Linked DNA regions of Nodosilinea sp. E11. The protein of the gene in region 1 binds, or shares a complex with, the protein of each later gene. Links are inferred from orthologs where the notes say so. Each region holds a gene or a part of one and is shown on either strand. Other genes may lie near its edges.

Region 1 (4,005 bases):
ACAGAATGAGCGTCTAGGGAATGATTAAAAGTCATTCTTTGGATGAGCCATTCTGTTGCGTTTGCAATTTCTCAGCCCCACTTTTGCGACTCCATGAGCCTAACTCTTTCCGAAGCTTCCGTTTTAGACGTACTGCGCCCGGTGCAAGATCCGGAGCTGCAAAAGAGTCTGGTCGAACTCAATATGATCCGCAATGTGGCGATCGCCGATGGGGCCGTGAGCTTTACCCTGGTGCTGACCACCCCCGCTTGCCCCCTGCGCGAGTTCATCGTTGAAGACTGCGAGAAGGCCGTGCGCACCCTACCTGGGGTTGAAACCGTCGAGGTTGAAGTCACTGCCGAAACCCCCCAGCAAAAAGCCCTCCCCGATCGCACCGGCATTAGCGGCGTCAAAAACATCATTGCGGTGTCTAGCGGCAAGGGCGGCGTGGGCAAGAGCACCGTGGCCGTAAATTTAGCCGTGGCCCTGGCCCAGATGGGTTCAAAGGTAGGCCTAATCGACGCCGACATCTATGGCCCCAACGCGCCAATCATGATGGGCCTGAGTGAAGCCCAGGTAGTGGTGAAACAGGGCGAAGTGCTCGAACCCGCCTTTAACCACGGCGTCAAGCTGGTATCGATGGGCTTTCTGATCGATCGCGATCAGCCGGTGATCTGGCGCGGCCCCATGCTCAACGGCATTATTCGCCAGTTTCTCTACCAGGTGGAGTGGGGCGAACTCGATTATCTTGTGGTCGATCTACCCCCCGGCACCGGCGACGCTCAGCTCACCCTAGCCCAGGCGGTGCCCATGGCCGGAGCGGTGATTGTCTCCACGCCTCAGTCGGTGGCGATCTCCGACGCGCGGCGGGGGCTAAAGATGTTTCAGCAGCTGCAAGTGCCGGTGCTGGGCATTGTCGAAAACATGAGCGTGTTTATTCCCCCCGATGCGCCGGAGAAGCGCTACGACATTTTTGGTTCTGGCGGCGGCGAGTTGCTGTCAAAGGAGCTGGGCCTGCCGGTGCTGGGTTGCATTCCTTTAGAAATGGCGGTGCGCGAGGGCGGCGATGCGGGCATACCGATCGTGGTGCAGCACCCCGACTCTGAGAGCGCCAAGGCGCTGCGGGCAATGGCCCAGCAGGTGGCGGCGAAGGTCTCGGTGGTGGCGTTGGCCTCTTAGTAAGTAAGGTTTTGGGTGCTAGGTTTCAGGGTTGAGCTTTAGAGGCAGACCAGAACCTAAAACCCAAAACCCTTCCTGCTTGTCATAATCGATTGGGTGAACGGGTAGGCGACGGCTATGTTTGTAACCGATGTACAAAAGCGCTGGCGATCGCTGGCAGCGGGCTGGCAAGGCGTTGACTGGGTCCTGATGGCGCTGCCGGTGCTGCTGACCATCTTTGGGGCTGTGGTCATCTACAGCACCCAGCGCCATACCGATACTGTGGCCTACGGCTTTAACCACGCCATCATGGGGTCCATTGGCCTGGGGCTGGCCCTATGGATTGCCCGCAGTCGCTACGAAAGGCTGTTGAACTGGCAGTGGATTATCTATGCCGTGGTAAACCTGCTGCTGGTGGCGGTGATCTTTATTGGCACTGTGGGCCTGGGTGCCCAGCGCTGGATCACCATCGGCGGCTTTAACCTTCAGCCTTCAGAATTTGCCAAGCTGGGGTTGATTATTACCCTGGCCTCTATGCTCAGCCGCCGCGATGCGTCGACGCTATGGGGGGTAGCCAATGCCTTGGTGGCGACAATTTTGCCTTGGGCACTGGTGTTTATTCAGCCTGACCTGGGTACCTCCCTAGTGTTTGGGGTGATTACCCTGGCGATGCTCTACTGGGCCAACTGCAACCCCGGCTGGCTGGTGCTGTTTGTGTCGCCCCTAGTGGCGGCGATTTTGTTTCACCTGTCGCTGCCGGTGTGGCTGCTGTGGAGCGTGGGGATGGGGGCGATCGCCTGGTTTACGCTGCCCTGGCGCTGGTTTTGTACCGTTGTGGCTACAGCTTTCAGTCTGGTAGCGGGCAAGCTGGGCGATATTTTTTGGAGCCTGCTGCAAGACTATCAAAAAGACCGATTAATTCTCTTTCTCGACCCCCACAAAGACCCCCTGGGGGGAGGCTACCACCTGATTCAGTCGCGCATTGCCATTGGGGCGGGCAAGCTGTGGGGCCAGGGGCTAGGTCAGGGGTCGCAGACCCAGCTAAGCTTCATTCCTGAGCAGCACACCGACTTTATCTTTTCGGCGGTGGGCGAAGAGTGGGGCTTTGTCGGGTCGATGGTGCTGATTGGGGTCTACTGGCTGGTTTGCTATCGCCTGGTGATTATTGCTCAAAACGCCAAGGATGACTTTGGTTCGCTGCTGGTGGTGGGCGTGCTGGCGATGATCATGTTTCAGGTGATCGTCAATATTGGCATGACCATTGGTCTGGCCCCGATTACGGGGATTCCGCTGCCCTGGATGAGCTACGGGCGATCGGCGCTGCTGACGAATTTTATTGCCCTGGGGATTGTGGAATCGGTGGCTAACTTTCGCCATCGACTCAAGTTTACCGATTAGGGCGATCGCATGAGTTCTCTATCCTTACCCTAATAAGTGGTGTTTTTGCATCAGGGGTCAGGTGCCTTTGGTGCTGCGACTGATCAGGTCATGGCTATAAAAGGCACCTGACCCCTTAGAAGCCTCAATCTACCTGGCGATCGCGCCTCAGTAAGCTAAACACCTCTCCTTGCTCCGGGGTAATCAAAATTCCGGATGGCGGAATTGTCACGAACTGGCTCCACTCGCGCTGCTCGGCGTATCTGAGTAAATGCAGGTAGTTAATAGCCCCTCGCACCCCCTCTGGTGTGCCAATTACTGGCAAGGCGCAGGGGATCGAGACCTCCGAGTTCTTGAAGAACTCGGAGGTCTTGGCGGGTGGTAGCACCTTCCAGTGGCGTTAGACCAAATTTTTGGGAAAACAAGCTGCACGCACACAGCCTTAGCTCAGTAATTTAGTCCAATGGCGCACTGGACGCAAGTAAGAATTGTTACCGTTACTAGCTAGCCCCCAGCCCAAAGGCAGCGCAGCCTAGAGCGATACAGACCACCAGCGGCAGCCGCCTGAGGTTGGCCACTACTACGACGGCGCTGGCGACCAGGGCGGCCAGCGTCGTCTGCACGGTAGCTGCCTGCCCAGTACCCACCAGTCCTGAAACACTGCTCACTGCCATCACCAAAATTACCGCCAGGGGCAGGTAGCCGAGCCAGCGCAACTGCACCACCTGGGCCGGCATCCAGATGCCGGTGCTACGCATGGCGTAGGTGCCCAGCCCGGCCAGAAAAATCACCCAGCCGATGCTCATGGCCGATCCTCCCCTAGGGTTTGCAGGCCCGGCAGCCGCGAGACCACCAGGGCGATCGCCACAATCGCCAGCAGCAGCCCGGTTGCACCAAGGGGTTGAGCGATCAGAGTGAAGGCAATACCCACGGCGATCGCAACAGCAGCATCTCGGTTCCAGTGGCCTTGCAGACCGCTGCACAGCAGGCAGATAAACAGCGCGGGCAGCGCAAACTGAAGCCACCGCTCGGGCAGTTGTAGCCCCACCCAGCAGCCCAGGGCCGTGCCCACCACCCAGGCCCCCCAGCACGACAGGTGAATGCCCAGGTAGTAGGGGAACGGGTGGGCGCGATCGCACAGCTCTAGGGCAAAGGTTTCGTCGATCATGCCCTGGGCCAGCAGCCACTGCTGCCAGCGGCCAAATTTGCCGTAGAGCTTTTGGGCCGCCAGGCTCATAGGAATATGCCGCAGGTTGATGATAAAAACCGTGAGCAAAATGCTCCAGCCCGACAGCCCCTGGCGAACGGCCTCGACGGCGGCAAACTGGGCGGCCCCGGCAAACAGCCAGGCCGACATGCCCACGGCGGCGGTGGCGGGCAGCCCGGCCTGCACCGAGATTGCACCAAAACTCATGGCAATGGGCAAGAACCCGGCCACAATGCCCAGGGCGCGGCTGCACCCCTGCAAAAATGCTTTCATAGCGCTGGTAG
Region 2 (2,923 bases), 1.3 Mb from region 1 along the record:
AGGGGAGTTGCCAACCTCTTTGGCCGATGGTTTTAGTGCTGAGCAACTGGTAGAAGTTTATCCCCCCACCTCCTCGGTAGCCGTGCAGCAGCAAGAAGATTCTGTCGTTGAAGCCATCCAAGTACTCAATCAGTTAGCGACTCTCAAGGTCAAGGTGCAGACGTCCCGCGAGGAAGCGCTCCAGGTGCGACAGCTAGTTGATCTGCTCTTTACCGATGATCCCATGACCGACGATCAGCTCACGGAGCTGAAGGATGGGTTCAAAGTCTTGAAATCTTTTGCTCAAAGCAATTTGCGCTTCAAAGACGCCCGCGCCCAGGCCGAAGCCGCACGCCAGGTCTTAGACGAGGCCTTAAGCAGCTAGGGGATCATGAGCCTGACGGCCACACTGTGTCCTGTGGCTGGCGGAGGTTGAAGTTCCATATCCTACAGGGAGCAGCCAGTTTCTAGCACCTCAATTTCCCTGCATAGATCCCCTTGGTGGAGATAAGATAGGGACTGGCCAATTTTGCCTCGGGGGCTAGGTCTATGGCGCTACTTCAAAATTTACCCCAGGTGCCTGATACCCTGCGGGGACGAACGGTAGGGCGCAGCTTTCAGGCTGTGTTTTTGCTGGCGTTGGTATCGGTGCTGCTGCCCGCCGCCTTTGGGTTGCGGCTGTTTCAGCTCCAGGTCGTAAATGGCGATCGCAACCGCCAGCTAGCCGATACGAACCGCATTCGCCTCGTGCCCAAGCGCCCCGCTCGGGGCACAATTTTTGATCGCAACGGAGAAATTCTCGCCGGTAGCCGCCTATCGCACACGGTGTCTATTTGGCCCATTGCGCTGCCCCGCTCAGAGTGGCCAACGGTAATCAATCGGCTGTCGGAGGTGCTCAACATGCCCCCCGACGAAATTCAATCGCGCCTAGAGCAGGCGGGCTACGAGTCGATCGAGTCAATTTCCATTGCGCGGGGCATTAGCCCAGCCCAGGCCACCGCCCTAGCCGAGTACACCAACGAGCTGCCGGGGGTGCGCCTAGAAGCCGAGGCGGTGCGCAACTATCCCAACGGCGATCTGGCGGCCCACATCATTGGCTATACTGGCGAACTCACCGACGAGCAGTTGGCGGCTCGCCGGGAGCAGGGCTATCGCATGGGCGATGTAGTGGGCCAAATGGGGGCTGAGTCAGCCTTTGAAAGCACCCTCCACGGCGTTTGGGGGGGGCAACAGGTGGAGGTAGACAGCTCCGGTCGCATCATTAGCATCTTGGGCGATAAACCCGCCGTCGCCGGGCAAGACGTTCAGCTCACCATCGACATCGAACTTCAGCGGGCAGCAGAGGCCGCCTTGGGCGATCGCAAGGGCGCGATCGTCGCTATGGATCCGCGCAATGGCGCTATTCTGGCGATGGCTAGCTGGCCCACCTACGACCCCAATATTTTTACCGCCCGCATCAGCGAGGCCCAGTGGCAACAGCTACAGGGAATCGACAAGCCGTTTCTAAACCGAGCGATGCAGGCCTTTCCGCCCGCCAGCACCTTTAAAGTTGTCACCACAGCGGCAGCCATTGAGTCGGGCCAGTACTCACCGAATACGGTGCTATCGACCTCAGCCTATATTCAGGTGGGCGGCATTCGGTTTGGCGAGTGGAACCGAGCCGGCTTTGGCCCCCTAGGGTTTACCGGAGCTCTGTCCCAGAGTGCCAATACCTTTTTCTACCAGGTGGGGATGCGCATCGGTGGTCCTACCCTGATCGAAATGACCCGTCGCTTTGGCTTTGGCCGCAAAACCGGCATTGAAATCGGTGCTGAAGAAAGCGCTGGTCTGGTACCCGACGACGCCTGGAAACGCGAAACCCTAGATACCCCCTGGGTACCCGGAGATACCATTAATATGTCCATCGGCCAGGGGTTTATGAGGGCGACACCGCTACAGGTAGCGAGTATGTTTGCGGTCGTGGCCAACGACGGCTACCGGGTCACGCCACACTTGCTGAAAGACAATGAAGAGCACCGCAACTGGAAAGAATCGATAGAACTGAGCGATGCCACCCTTGACGTGTTGCGTCGGGGGCTGCGTCAGGCGGTGGCCAGCGGCACTGCTCGGGCGCTAAACGTAGCTTACCTTCCTCCCGTGGCGGGCAAAACCGGTACCGCCGAGGCACCGCCAGGGCCATCTCACGCTTGGTTTGGAGGCTACGCCCCGCTAGACAACCCCGAAATCGTGGTCGTGAGCTTCGCTGAAAACAGCGGTGGCGGCGGCGGTGGGACAGCCGCTCCGATGGCGCTCAAGGTGCTAGAAACCTACTTTGGCCACGAGCAAGAGACGGCTGAATAGCCCAGCTAGGTGCGAGTAGACAGACTAAAGTCGCGAAAGTGCTTGGCCTGAGCCTCAATGCGGCAGGCGAGGCGATCGCACACCATACTGCACAGATCAAAGATGAGTTCGTCGGCCACGCTATAGTAAGCCGAGGTGCCTTCGGTACGGCGGCTGAGAATGCCCGCTTGCAGCATCACCTTTAAGTGTTTAGACACATTGGCCTGGCTGGTTTGGGTTGCGTCAACCAGCTCTTGCACACATTTTTCTTCCTCCCGCAGCAGGTTGAGCAGCCGCAGCCGCATCGGTTCGCTTAAAACACTGAAATATTCGGCCACTTGCTGCACGACTTCAACTGAAACCGGTTCAACAGGATCCATTATGGTTCGTAGGTAGGCTCGGTGTGCGGGAAGATTCCCCAGCAATTTTAACAACTATTTTATTTTTGCAGTGATTGATAACAATGCAGTCATCAAATCTGGTCAATTATTTTGGTCTGATCCCCATAGCGTTTTGTGCCAAACGAGAGAATGAGATTTGGGGTAGCCCTTGGGTCAGGGTCCATGCCGTGAGATTCTTAAAGATAGCGCTTACCACCTTTGAGGATTGCCGTGAAAGCCATCAC

The links. The genes of interacting proteins can lie anywhere in the genome.
Region 2: the proteins of rodA (region 1) and mrdA are in contact, whole or in part, in a crystal structure (PDB 6PL5), measured with the Thermus thermophilus proteins. The link is inferred for Nodosilinea sp. E11 from one-to-one orthologs. Residues at the interface, in WP_223903423.1 of Thermus thermophilus: Phe161, Val165, Phe168, Val169, Leu172, Pro198, Tyr199, Glu202, Tyr211, Arg212, Asp213, Gln220, Val221, Gln223, Ser224, Ile226, Ala227, Ile228, Gly229, Ser230, Gly266, Phe267, Val270, Leu274, Tyr277, Gly278, Leu281, Phe285, Leu289, Arg297; in WP_223903432.1 of Thermus thermophilus: Arg4, Ile5, His6, Leu8, Ala9, Phe12, Ala15, Leu16, Leu19, Gly20, Arg22, Ala23, Trp24, Leu26, Gln27, Val28, Tyr31, Tyr34, Leu36, Leu43, Thr45, Asp47, Lys156, Gln157, Gly158, Ser160, Val184, Leu201, Glu202.

Annotation. Positions count from the first base shown.
Region 1 is NZ_CP136520.1:1,039,649-1,043,653, forward strand. What follows is about bases 571-3,405. They hold rodA (rod shape-determining protein RodA), read left to right. Parts: upstream 571-1,275; coding sequence 1,276-2,535; downstream 2,536-3,405. Other genes in these bases: RRF56_RS06990 (Mrp/NBP35 family ATP-binding protein), read left to right, coding at 571-1,158; RRF56_RS07000 (hypothetical protein), read right to left, coding at 2,660-2,851; RRF56_RS07005 (AzlD domain-containing protein), read right to left, coding at 3,015-3,320; RRF56_RS07010 (AzlC family ABC transporter permease), read right to left, coding at 3,317-3,405. Also shown: more of RRF56_RS06990, read left to right, coding at 94-570; more of RRF56_RS07010, read right to left, coding at 3,406-3,994. UniProt on the Escherichia coli protein: Peptidoglycan polymerase that is essential for cell wall elongation. Also required for the maintenance of the rod cell shape. Functions probably in conjunction with the penicillin-binding protein 2 (mrdA).
Region 2 is NZ_CP136520.1:2,346,796-2,349,718, forward strand. It holds mrdA (penicillin-binding protein 2), read left to right. Parts: upstream 1-528; coding sequence 529-2,319; downstream 2,320-2,923. Other genes in the region: RRF56_RS12670 (hypothetical protein), read left to right, coding at 1-364; RRF56_RS12680 (metalloregulator ArsR/SmtB family transcription factor), read right to left, coding at 2,325-2,678; dxr (1-deoxy-D-xylulose-5-phosphate reductoisomerase), read left to right, coding at 2,910-2,923. UniProt on the Escherichia coli protein: Catalyzes cross-linking of the peptidoglycan cell wall. Responsible for the determination of the rod shape of the cell. Is probably required for lateral peptidoglycan synthesis and maintenance of the correct diameter during lateral and centripetal growth.